Paludibaculum fermentans: one gene and its partner. The main gene of each other region encodes a partner of the protein of the gene in region 2 in a complex. Links are inferred from orthologs where the notes say so. Each region holds a gene or a part of one and is shown on either strand. Other genes may lie near its edges. The genes, in order: dnaB and dnaG.

What was found.
Region 1: the proteins of dnaG (region 2) and dnaB are in contact, whole or in part, in a crystal structure (PDB 2R6A), measured with the Geobacillus stearothermophilus proteins. The link is inferred for Paludibaculum fermentans from one-to-one orthologs. Residues at the interface, in WP_049624496.1 of Geobacillus stearothermophilus: Lys456, Leu457, Leu458, Pro459, Ala460, Asn463, Ala464, Leu467, Leu535, Leu536, Ile537, Ala538, Gln544, Glu545, Asp548, Tyr549, His552; in WP_033016901.1 of Geobacillus stearothermophilus: Ser13, Glu15, Ala16, Gln18, Glu91, Leu92, Asp94, Ala95, Val96, Pro97, Thr98, Ala99, Ala100, Asn101, Tyr104, Tyr105, Ile108.

Annotation. Positions count from the first base shown.
Region 1 is NZ_CP063849.1:7,578,585-7,589,259, reverse strand. What follows is about bases 2,922-5,766. They hold dnaB (replicative DNA helicase), read left to right. Parts: upstream 2,922-3,573; coding sequence 3,574-4,959; downstream 4,960-5,766. Other genes in these bases: IRI77_RS30025 (sugar ABC transporter ATP-binding protein), read left to right, coding at 5,471-5,766; IRI77_RS30030 (SRPBCC family protein), read right to left, coding at 4,962-5,408; IRI77_RS30040 (hypothetical protein), read left to right, coding at 2,922-3,268. In the rest of the region: IRI77_RS30050 (efflux RND transporter permease subunit), read left to right, coding at 1-2,057; IRI77_RS30045 (Dps family protein), read right to left, coding at 2,213-2,614; more of IRI77_RS30040, read left to right, coding at 2,729-2,921; more of IRI77_RS30025, read left to right, coding at 5,767-6,949; IRI77_RS30020 (ABC transporter permease), read left to right, coding at 6,946-7,869; IRI77_RS30015 (ABC transporter ATP-binding protein), read left to right, coding at 7,901-8,620; IRI77_RS30010 (ATP-dependent Clp protease ATP-binding subunit), read left to right, coding at 8,744-10,675. UniProt on the Escherichia coli protein: The main replicative DNA helicase, it participates in initiation and elongation during chromosome replication. Travels ahead of the DNA replisome, separating dsDNA into templates for DNA synthesis.
Region 2 is NZ_CP063849.1:3,736,340-3,747,156, forward strand. Bases 7,831-10,817 are described here. They hold dnaG (DNA primase), read left to right. Parts: upstream 7,831-8,443; coding sequence 8,444-10,192; downstream 10,193-10,817. Other genes in these bases: IRI77_RS14605 (glycosyltransferase family 2 protein), read left to right, coding at 7,831-8,418; rpoD (RNA polymerase sigma factor RpoD), read left to right, coding at 10,273-10,817. Also shown: IRI77_RS14575 (ROK family transcriptional regulator), read right to left, coding at 1-798; IRI77_RS14580 (alpha-L-fucosidase), read right to left, coding at 1,115-2,887; IRI77_RS14585 (hypothetical protein), read left to right, coding at 2,989-3,858; IRI77_RS14590 (glycosyltransferase family 39 protein), read left to right, coding at 3,996-5,456; IRI77_RS14595 (NAD-dependent epimerase/dehydratase family protein), read left to right, coding at 5,520-6,590; IRI77_RS14600 (NAD-dependent epimerase/dehydratase family protein), read left to right, coding at 6,587-7,654; more of IRI77_RS14605, read left to right, coding at 7,651-7,830. UniProt on the Escherichia coli protein: RNA polymerase that catalyzes the synthesis of short RNA molecules used as primers for DNA polymerase during DNA replication.

The DNA of each region.
Region 1 (10,675 bases), 3.8 Mb from region 2 along the record:
TGGTGTTGTTCGGCATCGTGAAGAAGAACTCGATTCTGCAGGTGGACCACATCAAGGGGTTGCGGCGCGAAGGCGTGCCTCGCCTGGAGGCGGTCTTCCGCGGCTGCGACGACCGGTTGCGGCCGATCCTGATGACGACGGCGGCGCTGATCGCGGGCATGCTGCCGCTGGCCTTCGGCTCGGGCGCCGGCGCTGGTACACGCCGCACGGTGGCCATCGTCGTGATCGGCGGCCAGGCCATGGCGTTGATTTTGACGCTGGTGGTCACGCCCGTGGCCTATACGTTGTTTGACGACATGGGCGAGTTCTTCAAGCGCCGTACGCGGCGCAAGGAAGTGATCCAGCCCGTCACGGCGATGCTGCTGATCCTGCTGCTGATCGGGGCGGCTCCGCTGCGCGCGCAGCAGAAGCCGCAGGATCTGACGTTCCCGCAGAACGCGGAGATGACGAAGATCCTGGAAGAAGTCTCCAAGGCCGAGCGCGTCGGCGTCAGCGGCACACAGCATCCCCTGTCGCTGCAGGAAGCCGTGCAAATGGCGCTGAAGAACAACCTGGAAATCGAACTGGAGCGCACTACGGTGGCGACTTCGGTGGCGGGCCTGAAGGGCGCTCGCGGCGCTTTCGATTCCGTGGTGCTGTTCGCGCCCTCCATACAGGCGAACAACTCGCCGGCGGCCAGCAGCCTGGCGGCGGCGAACGGCAAGGTGAGCGAGCACTACCTGACCAACAACCTGTCGGTGAAGCAGAAGACTCCATGGCAGGGCCTGTCGTTCCATGTGGATTTCGACAACCAGCGGCAGAGCACGAACAACCCGTTCGTCTCGCTGAATCCGAACTTCACGTCGCGGCTGACGGCCGGGTTCTCGATGCCGCTGTGGCGTTACCGGGACCTGGACAACGACCGGGCCGTGCTGAAGATCCGGGCGAAGCAGAAGCAGCAGTCGGAGACGGATTTCGAGACCCGGGTGATCGACGTGATTGCGCGCACGCAAGCGGCGTACTGGGATCTGGCGGCTTCGATTGAAGACGCCGTGGTGGCGGCCGATGGCGTGCGGTTGGCGCGCGACCAGCATGAGCGCAACCAGCGGCAGATTTCGGCGGGCACGCTGGCTCCGGTGGAACTGGCGGCTTCGGAAGCGGAGCTGCAACGGCGCATCGACAACTACGTCACGGCGATCGGCATTGTGACCAGCGCGGAGAACGAACTGAAGGTGATCCTCACGCCGGACCGCAACGATCCGTTGTGGAACGACCGGCTGATGCCCTCGGAGCGCACTACGCTGGAGACGCCCATCGACGACCTGAAGCAGGCCATGACCATTGCGCTGGAGAAGCGGACGGAACTGCGGTCGCTGGAGCTGCGGACCCAGCAGAACGACGTCCAGAAGGATCTGGCGCGCAGCGGCACGAAGCCGCAGGTGAACCTGAACGCGAACTACATCAATTCGGGTTTAGCGGGCACGGTGCCAGCGACGTCGAGCGGTGGATTCGCGGCGGCGTTCTCTCCGCTGTTTGGACGGGTCAATGACCTTTCCGCGGTCGCGGGGCTGCCGCCGCTGCCGGCGATCAGCCTGGGCGGCTCGGTTCCGGCGTCCTTCGTGGGCGGCTATGGACAAGGGCTGTCGAACCTGTTCAGCGGCAACTACCAGTCCGTGCAGGCGGGTTTGAGCATTGAATGGTCGCCTCGCAATCGTACGGCGGAAGCGCAGTATGAGCAGACCGCGATCACGGAGAAGCGGCTGAAGCTTACGCGGATGCAGTTGGAACAGGGCATTTCGGCCCAGGTGCGGAATTCACTGCAGGCGCTGGAAACGGCGCGCCAGCGGATGGAAGCGGCCCGCGCCGCGGAAAAGGCCGCCGCGGAGAAGATGGACAGCGAGATCCGGCTGTTCCAGACGGGGGAGAGTACGAACTTCCTGGTGCTAACCCGGCAGAACGAACTGCTGGATACAAGGCGCCGGCTGGTGGGCTCGTTCCTGTTGAGGAATAAGGCGGTGGCGCGGCTGCAGCAGGTGCTGGGCACGACGCTGGAAGCCAACAAGGTGGAACTGCACTAGGCAGAAAACGGTTTGGGACCGGCGCCGTTCCAGGAACACCGGTCCCGACTGATCCCACTTAGCGGTACGTACCTTAGGAACGAAAGAACCGAAGGTGAGACCCCTTGCCTGGATTAGACCTCGGTACGCGAGCCAGGGAACAACAGAAGCAAACTTTATTTTGCGGTGGAGCGCAGCATCCAGGCAGCCTTGTCGTGGAGCTGGAGAGCGCGGGTGAGCAGATCGGCCGTCCCGATATCGCCTGCTTCGCTCAGTGCGGGCACCCATTCGGTGCGCATCTGCGCGCTGAGGCTTTCGTGAGCATCGGCCAGGGCATCCAGCATGTGGCTGGTGCTTTCAGCGGTGGTGAGATCGAGGCTGACCTGCATGGGAGCCACGCCACCGAGTGAGCGGATCCGCTCAGCCACCTCGTCGACCAGTTCCTGGAGTTCGTCGTACTGAGCCTCAAAGAGTTTGTGGAGGCTCGGGAAAAGAGGGCCCTCTACGTTCCAGTGGTAGTTCCACGTACGGAGCAACAGGGCCAGTTCGCGTTTCAGGACGATGTTTAAGGTTTCCATAGCTCTCCCTATTGGATATTGCAAGTCATTTGCAAGTTGCAGGTCGAATACCGTTGTGAACTAGACTGAGCGAGTACGCATGTTCTCGGCGGGTGCTGTCAGGGATGACGCTTGGTGATCTGGCGTCCATTCCGGCACGGAGGGGAGGAGCATGATCTAAGCCACCTCCATCCGGCCACTATCACCTATGCGCAGGAAGCTAAAGGCGGCAAGCCCGCGCGTTGCTATACCGTCGACGTGATCTTCTCCATGCACTGCTTCACGCGGGGCATCAAGGCCGGTGAATGTCCGGATCCGAACCTGTGCTATCGCGACGATCGTGAAACGCGCGTTTTCGACTTCCAGCGCTACGAGCTTTCGCATCAACTGCCGGACATCGTCAGAGGCCTGTGCGGGCGCAAGGTCTACCACTCCGGCAAGGGCAACTTCTTTACGATCGAAATCGTCGACAAGCGGACTGGCGCCCGGCTGGAATACGAGATCTATTTCGTGGCCAGCCGATCGTCGCGCAGTGGGCGCGTCAATCTCGTTGTCCAGAGCGCCTATGTCCGCGATCCTGAGCACCTAGCCAACCGGCCCAAGCTGAAGCCGATCGGCTTCCCGGTCATCCTGTTCAATGTTTTGAACAATAAAGCGATCCGGGTGCCCAAATGAAAGAGGCCCCCGGGCTGGGAGCCTCTTTCCGTTAGTCCTAATCGGTCCTCTTGAGTATCCCCACACTTGGGTGGGGGCCGGTCACCCGGCGGGATCGACGCCACGGCGTTTAGCCGCTCCGTTCATACGTCGACACTATTAGCTTAGCCGATGCCGGCTTCGGAATTCAATCCTGTTGCGCCCGTTCCTGAGCACCGGCGGATGTCCACAGGATACTCACAGGTTTGAGCGGCGCACCACAAACCGGCGCCGAAATACTAGTTGAAAGAGCAGCCGTGGACTGCGACATTGGGAAACGTTCCACGATGTCACAGCCTTCGAAAACTGACCAGTCCTTCGAGCGGGGCCTGCCGTCCAATGTGTACGCCGAGCGGATGGTTCTAGGCTCGATCCTGATCAACAGCAACACGTTCATCACGGCCGCCGCCAGCCTGTCGCCGGATGATTTCTCGCTGGACAAGCACCGCCGCATCTTCCAGCGAATGATGGACTTGAACAATCGGGAAGAGCGCATTGACCGCGTCACCGTGGCGAATGAGCTAATGCGGCACTCCGAACTGGAAGCGGTGGATGGCCTCACTTACCTCTCATCGCTGGACGAGGGCCTGCCGGAAATCTTCCACATCGAGAGCTACATCGCGATCGTCCGCGACAAGAGCCTGCTGCGGCAGTTGATCTATTCGGCGCAGGAGACGATCCAGCGCTGCATGCTGGCGGAGGACGATCCGGCCCTGATTCTCTCGCATGCCGAGGAAGGGCTGCTGAAGCTGGGCGAAGCACGGGCGAAGGACTCGCTGCTGAGCGCGCAGCAGGTTTTCGACAGCGAAGAGGGCGGCGTCAACGCGTTTCTGGACCCCGGCCGGCGCGTGCAGGGCGTCAGCACGGGCTTCATCAAGTTCGATGAGATGACCGGCGGTATGCGGCCGGGCGAACTGATCATCCTCGCCGCCCGTCCCGCCATGGGCAAGACTGCCCTGGCTTTGAATGTCGCGCTGCATGTGGCCACGAACAAGAAGAATCCGAAGGCGGTCGCCGTCTTCTCGATGGAAATGTCGAAGCAGTCGCTGCTGACCCGCCTCATCTGTTCCCTGGGCCGGGTGGACCAGCAGCGTTTCCGGTCGGGCTACCTGGACCGCGAAGAGCGCGCCCGGCTGGGTATGGCGGCGGCCGATCTGTATGAAGCGCCGATCTTTATCGACGATACGTCGAGCACAACGCTGATGGACATCAACGCCAAGCTGCGCAAGCTGCGGGCGTCGAACGACCTGGGCCTGGTGGTGGTGGACTACCTGCAACTGATGCCGGCTCCGTCGCTGGGCCGCAACTCGAACCGCGTGCAGGAAGTGGGCGCCCTGTCGCGCGGCATGAAGCTGATGTCGAAGGATCTGGAAGTGCCGTTCCTGGTGTTGTCGCAGTTGAGCCGCGCTCCGGAACAGCGCATTGGAGACCACCGGCCGCAGCTGGCCGACCTGCGCGAATCGGGTTCGATTGAGCAGGACGCCGACATGGTGGCGTTCATTTTCCGGCCGGAAGTCTACCAGAAAGACCGCGAAGACCTGCGCGGCGTGGCGGAGCTGATCCTGGCCAAGCAACGTAACGGCCCGACGGGCAAGGTCCCGCTGGTGTTCCTGCACAACTACACGAAGTTTGAGAACGCGGCCGATTCGTTCGACGACGACCACGGCGAGTAAACTCAGCCCTCGCACGCCTGTTTCGTGACCGCGTGACGGTAGGCAAACAGGCGGCGGAGTTGGTGGCGGGCGATGGCCGCTCCCAAGAAATCCACCAGACGGCCGCCGGGCAGTGAGAACTCGACGCGATCGGTGAGGCGGGCCGCTGCGCCTTCGGGCGCGAACTCGTGGCGATGGCTCCAGCGGCGGAACGGGCCTGACTCCTGGATGTCCGCAAACAGGCGGTTGCGCACAAATTCCGTATGGCGCGCCACCCAACGCAGCCGGAACGGGCCCAACTTCAACTCCAGCTCAACCCGTGCGCCGACTGAGAGTCCGCCTGCGCGCGAAATCACTTCGGCGGGCTGCCAGGGCGGCATGAGGCGCTGCAAGGCGTCGGGGGCCTCGTGAAAGGCGAAGAGCCGCTCGACGGAGGTCTGGAAGACGGACGAGTGAACGTATTCGGGCATGGCTGATAAGCTGTGTAGTTCGCGTGAGCGGCACTACCGAGATGGTTCTCCAGGTCAGAGGGATGCAAAAGAGGTTTGGGGGCGTCGTGGCCCTGAGGGACGGCAACCTCGAGGTACGGCGCGGTGAGGTGCATCTGCTGCTGGGCGAGAACGGCGCGGGCAAGTCCACTCTGATGAAGATCCTGGCCGGGCTGCAGCGGCCGGATGCCGGGACGCTGGAGTGGCAGGGCCAGGCGATGCGCTTCGCGAACCCGGCGGAGTCACAGAGGGCCGGGGTGTCGATGGTGCACCAGGAGAGCCTGCTGGCCCCGCACCTGACGGTGGCCGAGAACATTTACCTGGGCCGCGAACCGGCTGCCCCGTTCGGACTGATCCACCGGCGGAAAGCCGTGGAGGACGCCCGGCGCCTGATCGAGCAGCACCACTTCCCGTTGCAAGCGGACTGGACGGTGCAGCGGCTGGGCCCGGCGGGCCGGCAACTGGTGGAGATCCTGCGGGCGATCGCGCACGGGTCGTCGCTGCTGATCTTCGATGAGCCGACGTCGTCGCTGTCGCACGCGGAGTCGGCGGAGGTGTTCCGCATTGTGCGCGAGATGCGCGACCGCGGCACCAGCATCATCTACATTACGCATCGCATGGACGAGTTGAGGGAACTGGGGGATCGCGTCACAGTGTTGCGCGATGGGGAGACGGTGTTTACGGGCGAGCTGGGGGGCACCACTACGGAGGAGCTGATCCGGCACATGGTGGGGCGCCCGTTTGAGGCGGTCTACCAGCGGGCGTCGCTGCCGCCGGGCCAGGAGATGCTGCGCGTGGAGGGCCTGGAACGGCGCGGTGTGTTGTGCGGTGTTTCGTTCAGGCTGCACGCGGGCGAGGTGGTGGGGCTGGCGGGGCTGATCGGCGCGGGCCGGACGGAGCTGTGCCGGGCGATCTTCGGCGTGGATCCCATTGATGCGGGCACGGTTAGCGTGCAGGGGCAGCCGGTGCGGATCCGCTCGCCGCGCGACGCCGTGCGGGTTGGAATGGCTTTGATTCCGGAAGACCGGCAGAAGAATGGACTGGCGGTTGGCTTACCGGTCGCGCAGAACATGCTGATGGCGTCGCTGGAGCGGGTGTCGAGATTCGGCTTCCTGAATCATGCGCAGGAGGAGGCAGTGGTGGCCGGGCAGTCAACGCGGTTGAATTTGAAGTCCGCCTCGCCCGGACAGTTGGCCGGCAAACTGAGCGGCGGCAACCAGCAGAAGGTGGTCATTGCCCGCTGGATGACACGGGGCGCGAACATCATTCTGTTCGACGAACCGACGCGCGGCATCGATATCGGGGCGAAGATCGAGGTCTTCCGGCTGATCGACGAGCTGGCGCGGGGCGGAGCGGCCGTACTGATGGTGAGCTCCGAGCTGCCGGAGCTGTTGCAGTTGGCCGACCGGATCCTGGTGATGCGGCAGGGCCGGATCGTGGCCGAACTGCCGGGCCAGACTACCCAGGAGGAGATTCTGCGCCATGCCGCCCTGGGTGGCGGCGGGACGGAGCGAGTGGCATGATCGAGCGCCTGTTGCCGTTTATTTCGCTGATTCTGCTGTTTGCCGGGCTGTCGGCGGCGACTCCGCACTTTATGACGGCCGTGAACCTGGCGGCGGTGATCCGGCAGACCGCGGTGATCAACATCATGGCCCTGGGGATGACGATGATTATCATCGCGGGCGGCATCGATCTGAGTGTGGGTTCGATTATGGCGTTGTGCGGGTTGCTGGGGGCCATGACCATGGCGCAGGGCCAGCCCATCCTGGTGGGCATCGCGGTGGGATTGCTGGCGGGGGTGGCGTGCGGGACGGTCAACGGCCTGCTGGTGACGAAACTCCGGATCAATCCATTCATCGCCACGCTGGGCACGCTGGGCATCTATCGCGGGCTGGGCCTGATCATTTCGGGCGGGCTGCCTATCCAGAACATGCCAAAGGACTTCGCCTTCCTGGGCGAGGGGGCGATGCTGCACATTCCGTTCGTGCTGTACGTGCTGTTTGTGTGTGCGGCGGGGGTCCACATATTGCTGGAGCATACCCGGATGGGCCGCTATGGGTTTGCGATCGGGTCGAATCCGGATGCGGCGTTTTATGCGGGAATCCCCGTGTCGTTCCATGTGACGACGATCTATGCAGCGGGCGGCTTGCTGACCGGGCTGGCGGGCATGATCGAGACTTCGCGGCTGATGACGGGGCAGCCGACGGCGGGCCAAGGCTATGAGCTGCAGGCAATTGCGGCGGTGGTGATTGGGGGCGGGTCTCTGCGGGGCGGCGAAGGGTCCGTCGTGGGCACGCTGATCGGCGCCTACATCATGGGGCTGTTGTCGAATGGCAGCGACCTGCTGGGGATCTCGCCTTACCTGCAGCAGGCGATTATCGGGGCGGTCATTATTCTGGCGGTGGTGCTGGATGAGCTGCGCAAACGGAAAATGGCCGCGTAGGCCGGCTATCCGATAGAATTTAAAGTGACAAATGGCCAAACACGGTGAGAACGTGCCGCCTTTGGAGGCGCGCGGACTGGGCAAGCGGTACCATAGCGGCCCGGCGGAGCTGACGGTCTTCGCGGGGCTGGACCTGCGGCTGGAGGCGGGCGACCGGGTGGCGCTGACCGGAGAGAGCGGGACGGGTAAGTCCACGCTGCTGCACCTCTTAGGGCTGCTGGATGCGCCGAGCGAGGGAACAATCCGGGTGGATGGCCAGGCCACGGAAGGACTGGATGAGGGCGGGTTGGCCAACCTGCGGAACCGGGCCATTGGGTTCGTCTGGCAGATGAACACGCTGCTGCCGGAGTTCACGGCCCTGGAAAATGTCATGATGCCGCTGCTGATCCGGGGCGAGCGGAAAGGTGCGGCGGAGCAGGCGCAGGAGTTGCTTTCCGAGGTCGGGCTGGCGGCCAGGGGCCATCACCTGGCGGGAGAGCTATCCGGCGGAGAGCAGCAGCGAGTCGTCCTGGCGCGGGCCTTGGTGGCCGGTCCTAAGCTGCTTTTGGCGGATGAACCGACGGGAAACCTGGATGAGCGGACCGGTAACATGATCATGGAATTGATCGAGGAGGTCCACGAGCGGCGTAGATTAACGACCCTATATGTGACCCACAATCCAGCTTACGCGGAGCGCGCAACGAAGGTTCTGGAACTGCGGGGCGGGAAAATACGGAATCTGGGTGCGCAGGCGACCCCTCCGGCATCTTAGAATTAGGACAGGGCGCGCTGCAGACCGGCGCGCGGGATAGACGCATCGGCTCTGGTCGCGCCGGTGCTGGGAAGCCAGGGGCATCTCCGTCCGAGTCCCGGGCTCCACGAGAGGCGCAAACCTATGTTTGAACGCTATACAGAAAAGGCGCGGAGAGTAATCTTCTTCGCGCGCTATGAGGCCAGCCAGTTCGGCAGCCCGTACATTGAGACGGAACATCTGCTGCTCGGGCTGCTGCGGGAAGACAAGCCGCTGGCGAATCGCTTTTTGCGGTCGCAGGCGAACATCGAGTCGATCCGCAAGCAGATCGAGGCGCAGACGACTGTCCGGGAGAAGGTATCGACGTCGGTCGACCTTCCGCTGAGCACGGAATGCAAACACGTCCTGGCGTATGCGGCGGAAGAAGCCGAACGCCTGGGGCACAAGCACATCGGGACTGAGCATCTTCTGCTGGGCTTGCTCCGCGAAGAGAAGTGCTTTGCCGCCGAGATCCTCCACGAGCGCGGACTGCGGCTCAACCAGGTGCGCGATGAGATAGCGCGTGCCAGTTCCGAGAAGACCACCGCTTCGCGACCGAAAGAGTCCTCGCTGTTGAGCGAGTTCAGCCGCGACCTCACCCAGTCGGCGTCCGATAGCGCGCTGGATCCGCTGATCGGCCGCGACTATGAGTTGGAGCGGGTGATTCAGATCCTGTGCCGCCGCACCAAGAACAATCCGGTGCTGATCGGCGAGCCAGGTGTGGGCAAGACGGCCATTGTCGAAGGGTTGGCCCAGAAGATCAGCGAAGGCGACGTCCCCAGTTTCCTGGCGGACAAGCGCATCCTGGCCCTGGACCTGTCGCTCATTGTGGCCGGCACGAAGTATCGCGGCCAGTTCGAAGAGCGGCTCAAGACGATCATGAAGGAGTTGATGGAGAACCAGAACGCCATCATCTTCATCGACGAGTTGCACACGCTGGTGGGCGCCGGTTCGGCCGAAGGCTCGCTGGACGCCGCCAATATCCTGAAGCCCGCGCTGTCGCGGGGCGAGATTCAGTGCATCGGCGCCACGACGCCGGCTGAGTACCGTAAGTCTATCGAGAAGGACCGCTCGCTGGAACGCCGCTTCCAGGCGGTAAAGGTTCCGCCTCCGAGTGAGGCGGATGCCTGCCGGATCCTGTTCGGCATCAAGGAGCGCTACGAGAAGTTCCACGCCGTCGCCTATACGGACGATGCGATTGAAACCTCGGTGTTCGCTTCCAGCCGTTTCATTCCGGACCGCTTCCTGCCCGACAAGGCGATCGACCTCATCGACGAAGCGGGTGCGCGAGTGAAGCTGCGCCAAACCACTTTGCCGCCGGACATCAGCGACATCCAGAAGCGGGTGAAGTTCATTGTTCACCGCATGGAGACGGCCATCGCGAACCACGAGTTCGAGAAGGCCCGGTTCTATAGCGATGAAGAGCGCAAGGAACGCGAGAACCTGCGGCTGCTGCGCGAGAAGTACAACCTGGACGATACGTCGACGGGCGTGGTCACGAAGGACGACATTGAAGAAGTCGTCGCCAAGTGGACCGGCGTGCCGATGACGGCGATCAAGGAAGAAGAAGTCAGCAAGCTCATCCGGATCGAGGAAGAGCTGCACAAGCGGGTCATCAGCCAGGAGAAGGCGATCAGCGCCCTGGCTCGTGCCATCCGCCGCTCCCGCGCCGGCTTGAAGTCACCCAAGCGGCCGTCGGGCTGCTTCCTGTTCCTGGGCCCCACGGGCGTCGGCAAGACCGAAGCCGCGCGCGCCCTGGCCGAGTTCCTGTTCGGCAGTGAGAAATCGCTGATCCGCTTCGACATGTCGGAGTTCATGGAGAAGCATTCGGTGTCGAAGCTGATTGGTTCGCCTCCCGGCTATGTCGGCTATGAGGAGGGCGGGCAGCTCACCGAGCGGGTGAAGCGGAATCCTTACTCGATCATCCTGCTGGATGAAATCGAGAAGGCTCATCCGGACATCTACAACATCCTGCTGCAGGTTTTTGAAGACGGCCAGTTGACCGATGGTATCGGCAATACGGTGGACTTCAAGAAC
Region 2 (10,817 bases):
CCAGCACCCCTGGCGCCCGCAACGGCAATTGGGTCCATTCGGGTCGACGATCATGTGACCGAACTCCGCCGCGAACCGCCCATCGTATCCCCGATAGACCTCCCGGCCCAGAATCAGCCCTGCCCCGACGCCGATCGCGCCGATCTCCAGGAACACAAAATTCTGCAGTCCCGCGATCTCCTCCGCGCTCAGCCACAGATCCGCCAGCGCTCCGAGATTGCAGTCGTTGTCGGCCGTGACCGGCACCCCCACCACGTCCTGAATCGCCGTCGCCAGCGGGAAGCCGGCATACTCCGGCAGCGCCGGCAGCCACAAAACCTCACCCGTCTCAGCATTGATGAGACCGGGAACGCTTACACCCACGTGCTGGAAGAATCCGGACGCCCCATGAATCGACTTCGCCGCCAGCATCCGCACGAACTTCTGCGGCGTGGAAGGCGTGGGAAAGGTGATGACTTTCTGCGCATGCCCGCTCAATCCGGCGTACGCCAGCGATGTGGACCCGGCCCGGATACTGATTCCCAACACGCGGAATCCATCGTCGTTGAGGGACAGATGGATCGGCACGCGGCCGCGCTTGCTGGGCTCGGCCTGCTTTTCCTTCACCATGCCCATGAGCACGAGTTCATCGACGATTTCGCTGATGTTGCTGCGGGAGATGCCCGTCTGCGCCGACAGATCGGCCCTCGAGATGGGCTGATGCAGCCGGATCAGGTTCAGAATGATGCGCCGGTTTACGTCACGCACCGTGGAAGGCGTGGCGGTCTGCACGAGCAATGCGGGGCTGGCGGGTTTCACGCGGGATTCCTTAACTCAACAATCAAATAGATTGTACTGTCTAGAAACTATAAGCAATCGAGCGGAGGTTTTGTGCGCCGGGTCCGCACAGCCGCCGGCCGGACCTTCGTGCGCCACACTGCGCACAACGATCCTCCGGCTCCTGCGGGATGACGGCAATTCGGCGTCATGCGCCGTGGCAAGACTTATCAATTCCAACAATAGGACCCCGTTCGAACTAGTTACAGCTGTATCAGATTACTATCGCACGGCGCTACAGGGAGGACGTTCTTTCGATCCGCCAACCGCCGGCATTCAGCCGCCCGGATCACCGGTCTCACTCCACCATGCGATGGCCGGCCGGGCTGAGTTCCAGGGCCTGGAAGAAAATCAGGTTGTGCCCGGTGTCAGCGGCAGGCTGGAGTTTCACTGTCAGCGGACCGGTCTTCGGCAGGCGCACCCGCCCCAGGTCGATGGTCTTGTACTCATAGCCCTCCCCTGTACCGGAAACCGTGCCGCGCACCGTCTGCCCTCCAATGTTCACCACGAAACCGGCTCCATTCGATTCCGCGCGCGCGGAGTAGCGGATCCGGACCTCATACTCGCCAGCCTGGCTCACCAGCAGTTGCCATGTGGCGGAATCCGCCGGCCCGGTCCATTTGGCGATGTGGAACTTCCCGCTGCGGTTGAACCTCTTCACCGCCTTGCCGGAAGTGACAGCAGCGAGATAGTCGAGATCGAATCCGACATCGCTACCCTGCACCACGATCAACGGCTCCGCGCGCGGAGCCCCGTCCAGTTCCAGCGCAATCACGGTATCGTTCTGATCCAGGGGCTCGGCCGGCAGCTTGACCAGCGGAACCCCGCCTTCCCGGCTGAGCGCCAGCTTCTGCGAGGGCGCGGCCAGCGGATACGCGGCCTTTACCGTATTCGTCAGTCCCTGGACACGCAGAATTCCGTCGGCCGGCCAGCTGAATACGTGCAGGAAGACCTTGTTACCCTTCACCGTGCTCCGGCCCCAGGGCTGCGCGGTCAGCGGGCTGGCGACGGTGCCGTAGATGCTCTCGCCGTTGATCTGCATCCACGCCCCCACCGCCTTGAGCGTGGCCACACTGGGCGACGGGATCGTACCATCGGCCATCGGTCCTATATTCAGAAGGTAATTCCCGCCCTTGCCGACGATCTCCACCATGCGATGGATCACTTCACCTGGAGTCTTCCACTGCTGGTCGAACTTGCTGTAGCCCCAAGTGGTGTTCATCGTCTGGGGCGTCTCCCAGTCCTCCTGCAGCCCGCCGTTCGGCATGCCGTTGTCGTTCATGTTCTGGTAGTCGCCCATCAGGTCGGCGCCATAGTCGCCCACCCGCCCATTGATCAGGCAGTTCGGCTGCAACTCGTGGACTATGTCGATGAACTGCTGTGTGTGCTGCGGAGTGTCCATGCCGCGGTCGAACCACACCAGGTGGATCGGGCCGTAGCGCGAGAGCAGCTCTCGCAGTTGCGGCTTCGACTTCTCGTCCAGATAGCGCTCGAAATTCTTCTTGGTCCGGTCGTAGTCCCAGTTGTTGCCGAACCCGTCTGGATGATCCCAATCTTCCCGGTGCGAATAGTAGACGCCAAACCGGATCCCCGCCTTCTGGCAGGCGGCGGAAAGCTCCTGCACCGGATCGCGATCGAACTTTGCCCAGTCCAGCAGGTTGTATTTGGAAACCGTCGAGCGGTACATGGCGAACCCGTCGTGGTGCTTGGCGGTCAGCACCAGATACTTCATGCCCGTAGCCTTGGCCAGCGCGACCCATGCCTCCGCGTCAAACTTCACGGGCTTCATGCCGCGCGCCGTTTCCCGGTAGTCGGCTACGGGAATGTTGAAGCGCTGCATGATCCACTCGGCCTCCGTCCCCACCGGCACCTTTTGGCCCTTATACTCCCCGGCGAAGGCGGAGTAAGGACCCCAGTGGATGAACATTCCAAATTTGTCGTGCCGGAACCATTCCATGCGCTGATCTTGAGTCGGCGCGGGCTTCGATTGCGCGGCGGCGGAGGCGGCGAGGCAGAGCAGGAGCGCCACGCCGCGTCCGGTGCGGGCTGGACCGGATTGTCGTTTGGTCATTCGCGCACAGTATATCCGGCTCCGGGGCATGGCATGGCCGGTGACGGGCCACCTCGACACCGGACCGCGTATTGCTTAGCATGAGTGGATCGGAGGTGATCATGACATTCTGTACAGGTTGCGGGACGCCGGTGGAAGGAAACTTCTGCCAGAAGTGCGGGCAGGCCGTGGCTCAACCGGCTCAACCACCCGCCGGCTTCGGACAACCAGCCGCCCCGCCGCCACCGGCCGGCTTTGGACAGCAACCGGCGCCGCCGCCAGCTGGATTCGGTCAGCAAACTCCACCTCCCGCCGCGGGTGCGAAGAAAGGCATGGGGCCTCTCGGCTGGGTGCTCATCGGGCTGGGCGCGTTCTGCCTGCTGATCGGTGTCGTGGTCGTCGGCGCCGGATTCTTCTTCGCGCACAAAGTCAAGGAAGCGGGCATCGACTCGGAACTGGCACAAAAGAACCCCGCGCTGGCCGCAGCCAAGGTCATGGCTGCCCTCAACCCCGACGTCGAAGTCGTCCGTGTGGATGACGAGAAGGGCACGCTCACCATCCGCGAGAAGAAGTCCGGCAAGACCATTACCATGAATGCGGACGACGTCAAGAACGGCAAGATCACCTTCTCCGACGACAGCACCGGCGAGAAGGTCTCCATCGGCTCCGGAACCGATGTCCGGTTGCCGTCGTGGATCCCTGAATATCCCGGCTCCAAACCCGAGGGCACGATGGCGGCTAGCGGCAATCACGGCGAAGGCGGCATGGCCCACTTCACCACCAGCGACTCTGTCACCAAGGTTCTCGGCTTCTATCAGGACGAATTGAAGGGCGCCGGCTTCAAAATCACCTCCAACGTCAGCGGAGACTCCGGCGACTCGAAAGGCGGCCTGATCACCGCTGAAAACACGAGCACGAAACATACTGTCCTGGTAACTGTGGGTTCCAGCGACAAGGGCACCGAAGTTGCTCTCACTTACGGCAGCAGGTAGGCCCTCCTTCCAGCCGGGTTGCGGGGCGCCCCCGCCCGGCTTTATCTTGGTGCGCGGTGCCTGAGGCGTCCCAAGACCGGATACGGCAACTGATCCTGGAAGGTCCGGCGGAACCGGGCGTCTGGGCTGCGCGTTCCATGCTCGGCCTGATCCTGCTGATTACCTCTTTCTTAGGCGTCTGGCAGGCGAAGACCAAACCGTTCTGGTTCGACGAGATTCTAACCATTGAGGTCAGCAGCCTGCCCTCACCGGAACTGCGCTGGCAGGCCCTGTACGCTGGCTGCGATGGCATGCCGCCCGGCTACTACTGGATCAATGCCATGGCCGCCCGCCTGCCCTTCGATGACCACATTCGATGGCGCGGCCCCGAACTGCTGGGCTGGCTTCTGGCCTTGACCGGGGTCTATCACTTCACCGCCGCTGTGTGCGGCCGCAGCGCGGGTCTGGCCGCGGTGCTGCTGCTCGCCCTCACCCCCGTGTCCTCCTACGCCTGGGAGGCGAGGCCCTACGCGCTGCTGCTGGGCGTTCTCGCCTGGGCGGCGGCATCCTGGCAGAGGGCGGAACGCCACTGGGGCTGGATCGCCGCGCTGGCCGCGCTGCTCGCCACCGCCACCAACCTGCACTACCTGGCGCCCTTGTCTGTGGTCTGCTTCGCCTTGGCGGAGACGGCCGTCAGCCTCGCGGAACGCAGGCTGCGTTGGCGCATCTGGGCGGCTTTCGCGGCCGCGGCCATCCCCACGCTGCTCGCCTTGCCCCTGCTCATCAAAATGAAGGCGGACTTCGGAGCCCGCTTCTGGGCCCGCCCGGAGCTGGGTGGACTGCCCTACTACTACGGCAATCTGCTGGGATTCCCGCTGGCCGTTGTCCTGGTCCTTCTACCGTTCGGGCTCCCTTACCTGCTCCGTTCGATTCTGAAGGAGAACCCGGCGTCACCCCGCCGGCACGCGCTCTTTCTGACCATGTGCCTGCTGCTGCTTCCGGTCTTGAGCCTCCTCTTCACCCTGGCCACGCACGGCGGCTTCAACGAGCGCTACACCATGCCCATGGTGATCGGCTACGCGGCGGCCATCCCGCTGCTGCTGGCATGGAGGCCCGGCGGTCTGGCGAGAGGCTTCACCCTCAGTCTGCTCCTGGCGTTCCTCGTCCTGTCTGGTCGGGAGGCGTCAAGACTGGCGGCGGAACCGCCCGCCCAACTGGCGGGAGAATCGGGAACAGCCCTGACCGCCCTGCGCTCGGCTCCGGAAGGACTCCTGCTGATCAACAACCCGCTCGATTTCCTGGCAGGCTGGTACTACGCCAATCCGGCGCAGCGGGCGCGGCTCGCCTACATCGGCGACACGGAAGCGGCCTACCGTCTCGGCCGCACGGACGGGGCAGTCCGTCTGTTGCTGGCCTTGCGTCAGTTCTACCCCGTGCCGGTCAGGACTTTTGAGGAGTTCCTGCCGGACCACCGGGAGTTCACCATGTTCTCCAGCGGACCGCCCCACCTGCAGTGGCAACCTTCTCGATTGAAAGAACTTGGCTGGAAGATCGAACTCTTCGCCTCACCGGTTCCCGGCCGCCTTGACCGCGTGCGGGCCCCGCAGCCAGGTTCGTAGCATGATGGAAGAGACGAGTTACGCCGATGGAAGGGGTGCCCGCGATTTGAGGAAGCATTTGGTATGAGTCAACCGTGCGTACTGGTGACAGGCTCCTGCGGCCTGATTGGATCGGAAGTGGCCGTGTATTTCGCCCGGCAGGGCTTTCACGTGGCCGGCATCGACAGCAACCACCGCGCCGTCTTCTTCGGCCCGGAAGGGGACACCAGTTGGGTGCTGGACCGCCTGCGGAGGGAGATCCCGGGCTACCGCCACGAGGCCCTCGACATCCGCGACCGCGACCGGCTCCTCGCCTTCATGGGCGAACTCCGCCCCGATCTCATCATCCACACCGCCGCCCAGCCCTCGCACGACCGCGCCGCCGCCATCCCCTTCCTCGATTTTGAAGTCAACGCCCTCGGCACCCTCCACCTGCTCGAGGCCGCCCGTCAGCACTGCCCGGAGTCGCCCTTCATCCATATGTCCACAAATAAGGTATATGGAGACCGGCCGAACACCATCGCCTTGCAGGAACTGGAAACCCGCTGGGACTACGCCGATCCCGCCTACGAGCACGGCATTGCCGAGGACTTCTCCATCGACCAGAGCAAACACTCCATCTTCGGAGCCTCCAAGGTCGCCGGCGACGTCATGGTCCAGGAGTACGGACGCTACTTCGGCATGCCTACCTGCTGCCTGCGCGGCGGCTGCCTCACCGGCCCAAACCACAGCGGCGTCGAACTCCACGGCTTTCTCAGCTACCTCGTGAAGTGCAATTTGGAGGAGCGCGAATACCGCGTCTTCGGCTACAAGGGCAAGCAGGTCCGCGACAACATCCACTCCGAGGATGTCGCCCGGTTTATGTTCGAATTCTGGAAGGCGCCGCGCGTGGCCGAGGTTTATAATCTCGGCGGCGGCAAGGACAACGCCTGCTCCGTCATGGAAGCCTTCCAGCTCGCTGGGAACGTCACCGGCAAACCCATGCACTGGCGCTATGTGGACGAGAATCGCATCGGTGACCACATCTGCTACTACAGCGACCTGCGGAAGATGCGGGCTCACTATCCGGCCTGGAGCATCACCAAACCGCTGCCCGCCATCTTCGAGGAGATCGCAGGAAGCTGGCAGGAGAGACTGAAAACCGCGGCACTATGAAGATCCTGATCACCGGCATCTGCGGCTTTGTCGGCAGTACCCTCGCTCGCACGCTGCTGGCCTGCGTCGAAGGATTCCAGATCATCGGCATCGACAACTTAATGCGGCCGGGCGCCGAAACGAACCGCCAGTCGCTCAAGAGCCTGGGTATCGAATTTGTCCATGGCGACATCCGTTCAGCCAGCGATCTCGCCGGCTTGCCCGCGGCCGACTGGATCATTGATGCCGCCGCTAATCCCAGCGTTCTGGCCGGTGTGGCGGGCGGCGGCAGCAGCCGCCAGTTGTTCGAACACAATCTGGCCGGCCTCGGCAACGTATTGGAGTACGCCAAGGTGCACCGCGCCGGACTGCTGCTGCTCAGCACCAGCCGCGTCTACTCCATCCCCGCCCTGGCCACCCTGCCCTTGAAGGTGGAAGGAGATGGCTTCGTTCTCGACGATACCCGGCCCCTCCCCGCGGGCGTCACCGCGGAAGGCATCGACACCGCCTTCGCCACCACCGCGCCCATCTCGCTCTATGGCGCGACCAAACTCGCCTCGGAAATCATGGCCCTCGAATACGGCGCCGCCTTCGACTTCCCAGTCTGGATCACACGCTGCGGCGTTCTCGCCGGGGCCGGCCAGTTCGGCACGCCAGACCAGGGCATCTTCGCTTACTGGATCAACGCCCACCTCCGCCGCCGCCCCCTGCGCTACATCGGCTTCGAAGGACTCGGCCGCCAGGTGCGCGACGCGTTCCACCCCTCTGACCTCGCGGCGCTCCTCCTGGCGCAGATGCGCTCTACCCGCGACGGCGGCCAACGCATCTACACGGCCGGCGGCGGACCGCGCAACGCATGGTCTCTTGCTCGTCTGAACAGCTGGTGCGACGGCCGTTTCGGAACCCACACACCCGCGGCCGACCCGCGCCCCCGTCCCTATGACATACCGTGGGTCGTGATGAGCAATGCGGATGTCCAGCGTGATTTTGCGTGGAGTCCGGCGCTGGGTCTCGATGCCATTGCCGCGGAGATCGCCGCGCATGCCGGGCAACACCCGCAGTGGCTGGAACTGAGCGGACTATGAAGACGCCCGCGCCCGAAAAGCGGAGCCCGCTGAAACTGCTGTCCGTAGTCATCCCGGCGCACAACGAGGAGGGCTGCGTCGCCCTCACGGTGGAACACCTGCACGTTGAATTGCGCGGCAACGGCATTCCCCACGAAATCGTGGTCGTCGACGACGGCTCAACCGACACCACGTGGGCCGTCCTGCAAGGATTGGTGCCGCGCATCGCCGAATTGCGTCCCGTTCAGAACAAAGGCGAACACGGCTTCGGGCGCGCCATCACCTTCGGCTTCGATCACATTCAGGGCGATGCGGTGGTGGTCATGATGGCCGACGAATCCGACGATGCCCGCGACGTCGTCCGCTATTGGAGCCTGCTCGGCGAAGGCTGGGACGCCGTGTTCGGCTCGCGCTTCGTCAAGGGCGGAGCGGTCATCGACTACCCCTGGCTCAAGCTGTCCATCAACCGCATGGCCAACTTCTTCATCCGGATTCTCTTCAACATCCCGCTCAACGACACCACCAACGCCTTCAAGGCCTACCGCCGCGAAGTCATCGAAGGCTGCCGGCCCTTCCTGTCGCCGCACTTCAATCTCACCGTGGAACTGCCGCTGAAGACCATCGTGCGTGGCTACTCGTGGACCGTCATGCCCATCTCCTGGCGCAACCGGCGCTTTGGCGAGTCCAAGCTTAAGATCAAGGAGATGGGCAGCCGTTACCTGTTCATCGCCCTCTACTGCTGGCTGGAAAAGTACTTCAGCCGCGGAGACTACCGCGCGCGATAATGGAAATACTGTCTAGTCTCGTACCGTGAACAAAGAACTCGTCGATCAGGTGAAGTCGGCAGTAGACATCGTTCAGGTGGTGCGCGAGTACGTACCCAGCCTGAAGCGCAGCGGCGCGGGCACGCGTTACATCGGACTTTGCCCCTTCCATACGGAGAAGACCCCCTCGTTCTCCGTCCACGGCACCCACCAGTTCTACAAGTGCTTCGGCTGCGGAGCCGGTGGCGACGTCTTCAAGTTCGTCCAGGAGATGGAACGGCTTACCTTCTGGGAGTCGCTGAAATACCTGGCCGAACGCAACGGCATCCCCCTGCCCAAACGGTCCGACCTGGCCGACGAAGAGGCGAAGAAGCGCGGCGCGGTCTACGAGATGAACGAGATCGCCGTCAAGGTCTACCAGGACCTGCTCTTCTCGCCTGCAGGGCAGGAGGCGCGCGCCTATCTGAAGCACCGCGGCCTTTCCCAGGCCATCGCCGAAGAGTTCAATCTCGGTCTCTCTGAGCGCGGCGGCCAGATGCTGGTGAAGATCTTCGAGAAACAGGGCTTCACGCACACTGAGATGGAATCCAGCGGCCTCATCCGGGTACGCAATGAAGGTACCGGCCACTATGACGTCTTCCGCGGCCGGCTCATGTTCCCCATCCACTCCGAGACCGGCAAGGTCATCGGCTTCGGCGCCCGTGCCCTGGCCGAAGGCGACGAGCCCAAATACCTCAATTCGGGCGACTCGGATGTCTACCAGAAGCGCAGCGTTCTCTACAACCTCAACCGCGCGCGCAAGCCCATCCAGGAAGCCGGCTTCAGCATTCTGGTAGAAGGGTATATGGATGTGATCGGAGTGTATGCGGCCGGAGTGCGCAATGTCGTCGCCTCCTGTGGCACCGCGCTCACCAACTTCCAGGTGCGCAGCCTTCGCCGCCATGCCGGCGAAGTGGTGCTGAACTTCGACCCCGACAACGCCGGAGCCAACGCGGCCGAGAAATCCATCCCGATCCTCCTCGAAGAGGGCGTCCGCCTCCGCGTGCTCTCCCTCACCGGCGGACTCGATCCTGACGAATACATCAAGGCCAACGGCGCCGCAGCCTACGGGGACGCCCTGCGCGGCGCGCGCGGCTACTTCCATTGGCTGGCCGACCGCGCCCGCACCCGCCTCGATCTCCACACGCCCGAGGGCCGCGTCGCCGCCTTCCAGTTCCTGCTGCCCGCCATCCAGAAGATGCCGGACAAGCTCGACCGCCTCGCTGTCGCCAACGATGTGGCGGAGTACCTCAAAATGGAACCCGGCATCGTACTCGATGAATTCCGGAAGGCTGCGGCGGAAAAGCGCGGCCGTGTGACCAGGCGAGAAGAGAACACCCCCGACGCCAACGAGGTCCTCCTGCTCCATGCCCTGCTGGGCAACCCGGAGGCCCGCGACGAGATCGTGCCCGTCCTGCGCGGCCTCTCCGTCGTAACAAAGTTCCGTTCGGCTCGTATATTCGAAGTGATTCTTCAACTGGTGGCGGAAGGCGTGAGTCCTTCCTACTCGTCGGTGGAGGCCCGCCTGGGCGAGCCCGACAAGGCTCTATTGGTGTCGCTGGTGTTTGCCGATGATACCCTGAGCCAGAACTTCACTACGGAGCAGGCCGTGGCCTGCGTGCGGCAACTGGCCTTCGGAGAACGCGATGTCCATCTGGCCGAACTGCGGCAGCGCATCAAAGATGCCGAGAGATCGGGCAATATGGAGGAAGCCCTGCATTTGATGGAAGAGCTCAACGCCTTGAAACGATCGTGACGCGGACCGCACAACTCATCGGACGCGCTGTTGTACTATGAGTGAGACGTATAGGCAAGGGGATTACTGGCGAGGTTTCCGTGGCAACGGAAGAACGATATAGCCGCTTTCAAAAACTCATCAGCATGGGCAAGGAAAAAGGCTACGTTCTCTATGACGACGTTTCCGAAGTCCTTCCCGAGGATCTGAACACCGGTCCAGAGCTCGATGACCTGCTGGCTGGGCTCGACGAGGCCGGCGTCGACCTGCTGGAAGAGCCGAAGCTCGACCTGGACAAGAAGGGCGAAGACGCCGATGAGTTCGCGGAAGCGGACCTCATCCAGGAAAGCTCTGAGAAGACCAATGACCCTGTTCGCATGTACTTGCGCGAAATGGGCACCGTTTCGCTGCTCACCCGCGAGGGCGAGATCGAACTGGCCCGCCGCATCGAACACGGCCAGAAGATGGTCGTGCGCGCTCTGTCCCGCTCGCCCCTGGTCGTCCGGGAAGTGCTCGAAATCGCCCGCGAGGTCGAAGAGGGCAAGCTCAGTCTGCGCGATGTTCTCTCCTTACCCGATCTACTGACAACCGATGAAGAGTTGGAGAAGTTCCGCGTCGATTTTCTGGCGGCTGTGGAAGAAATCGC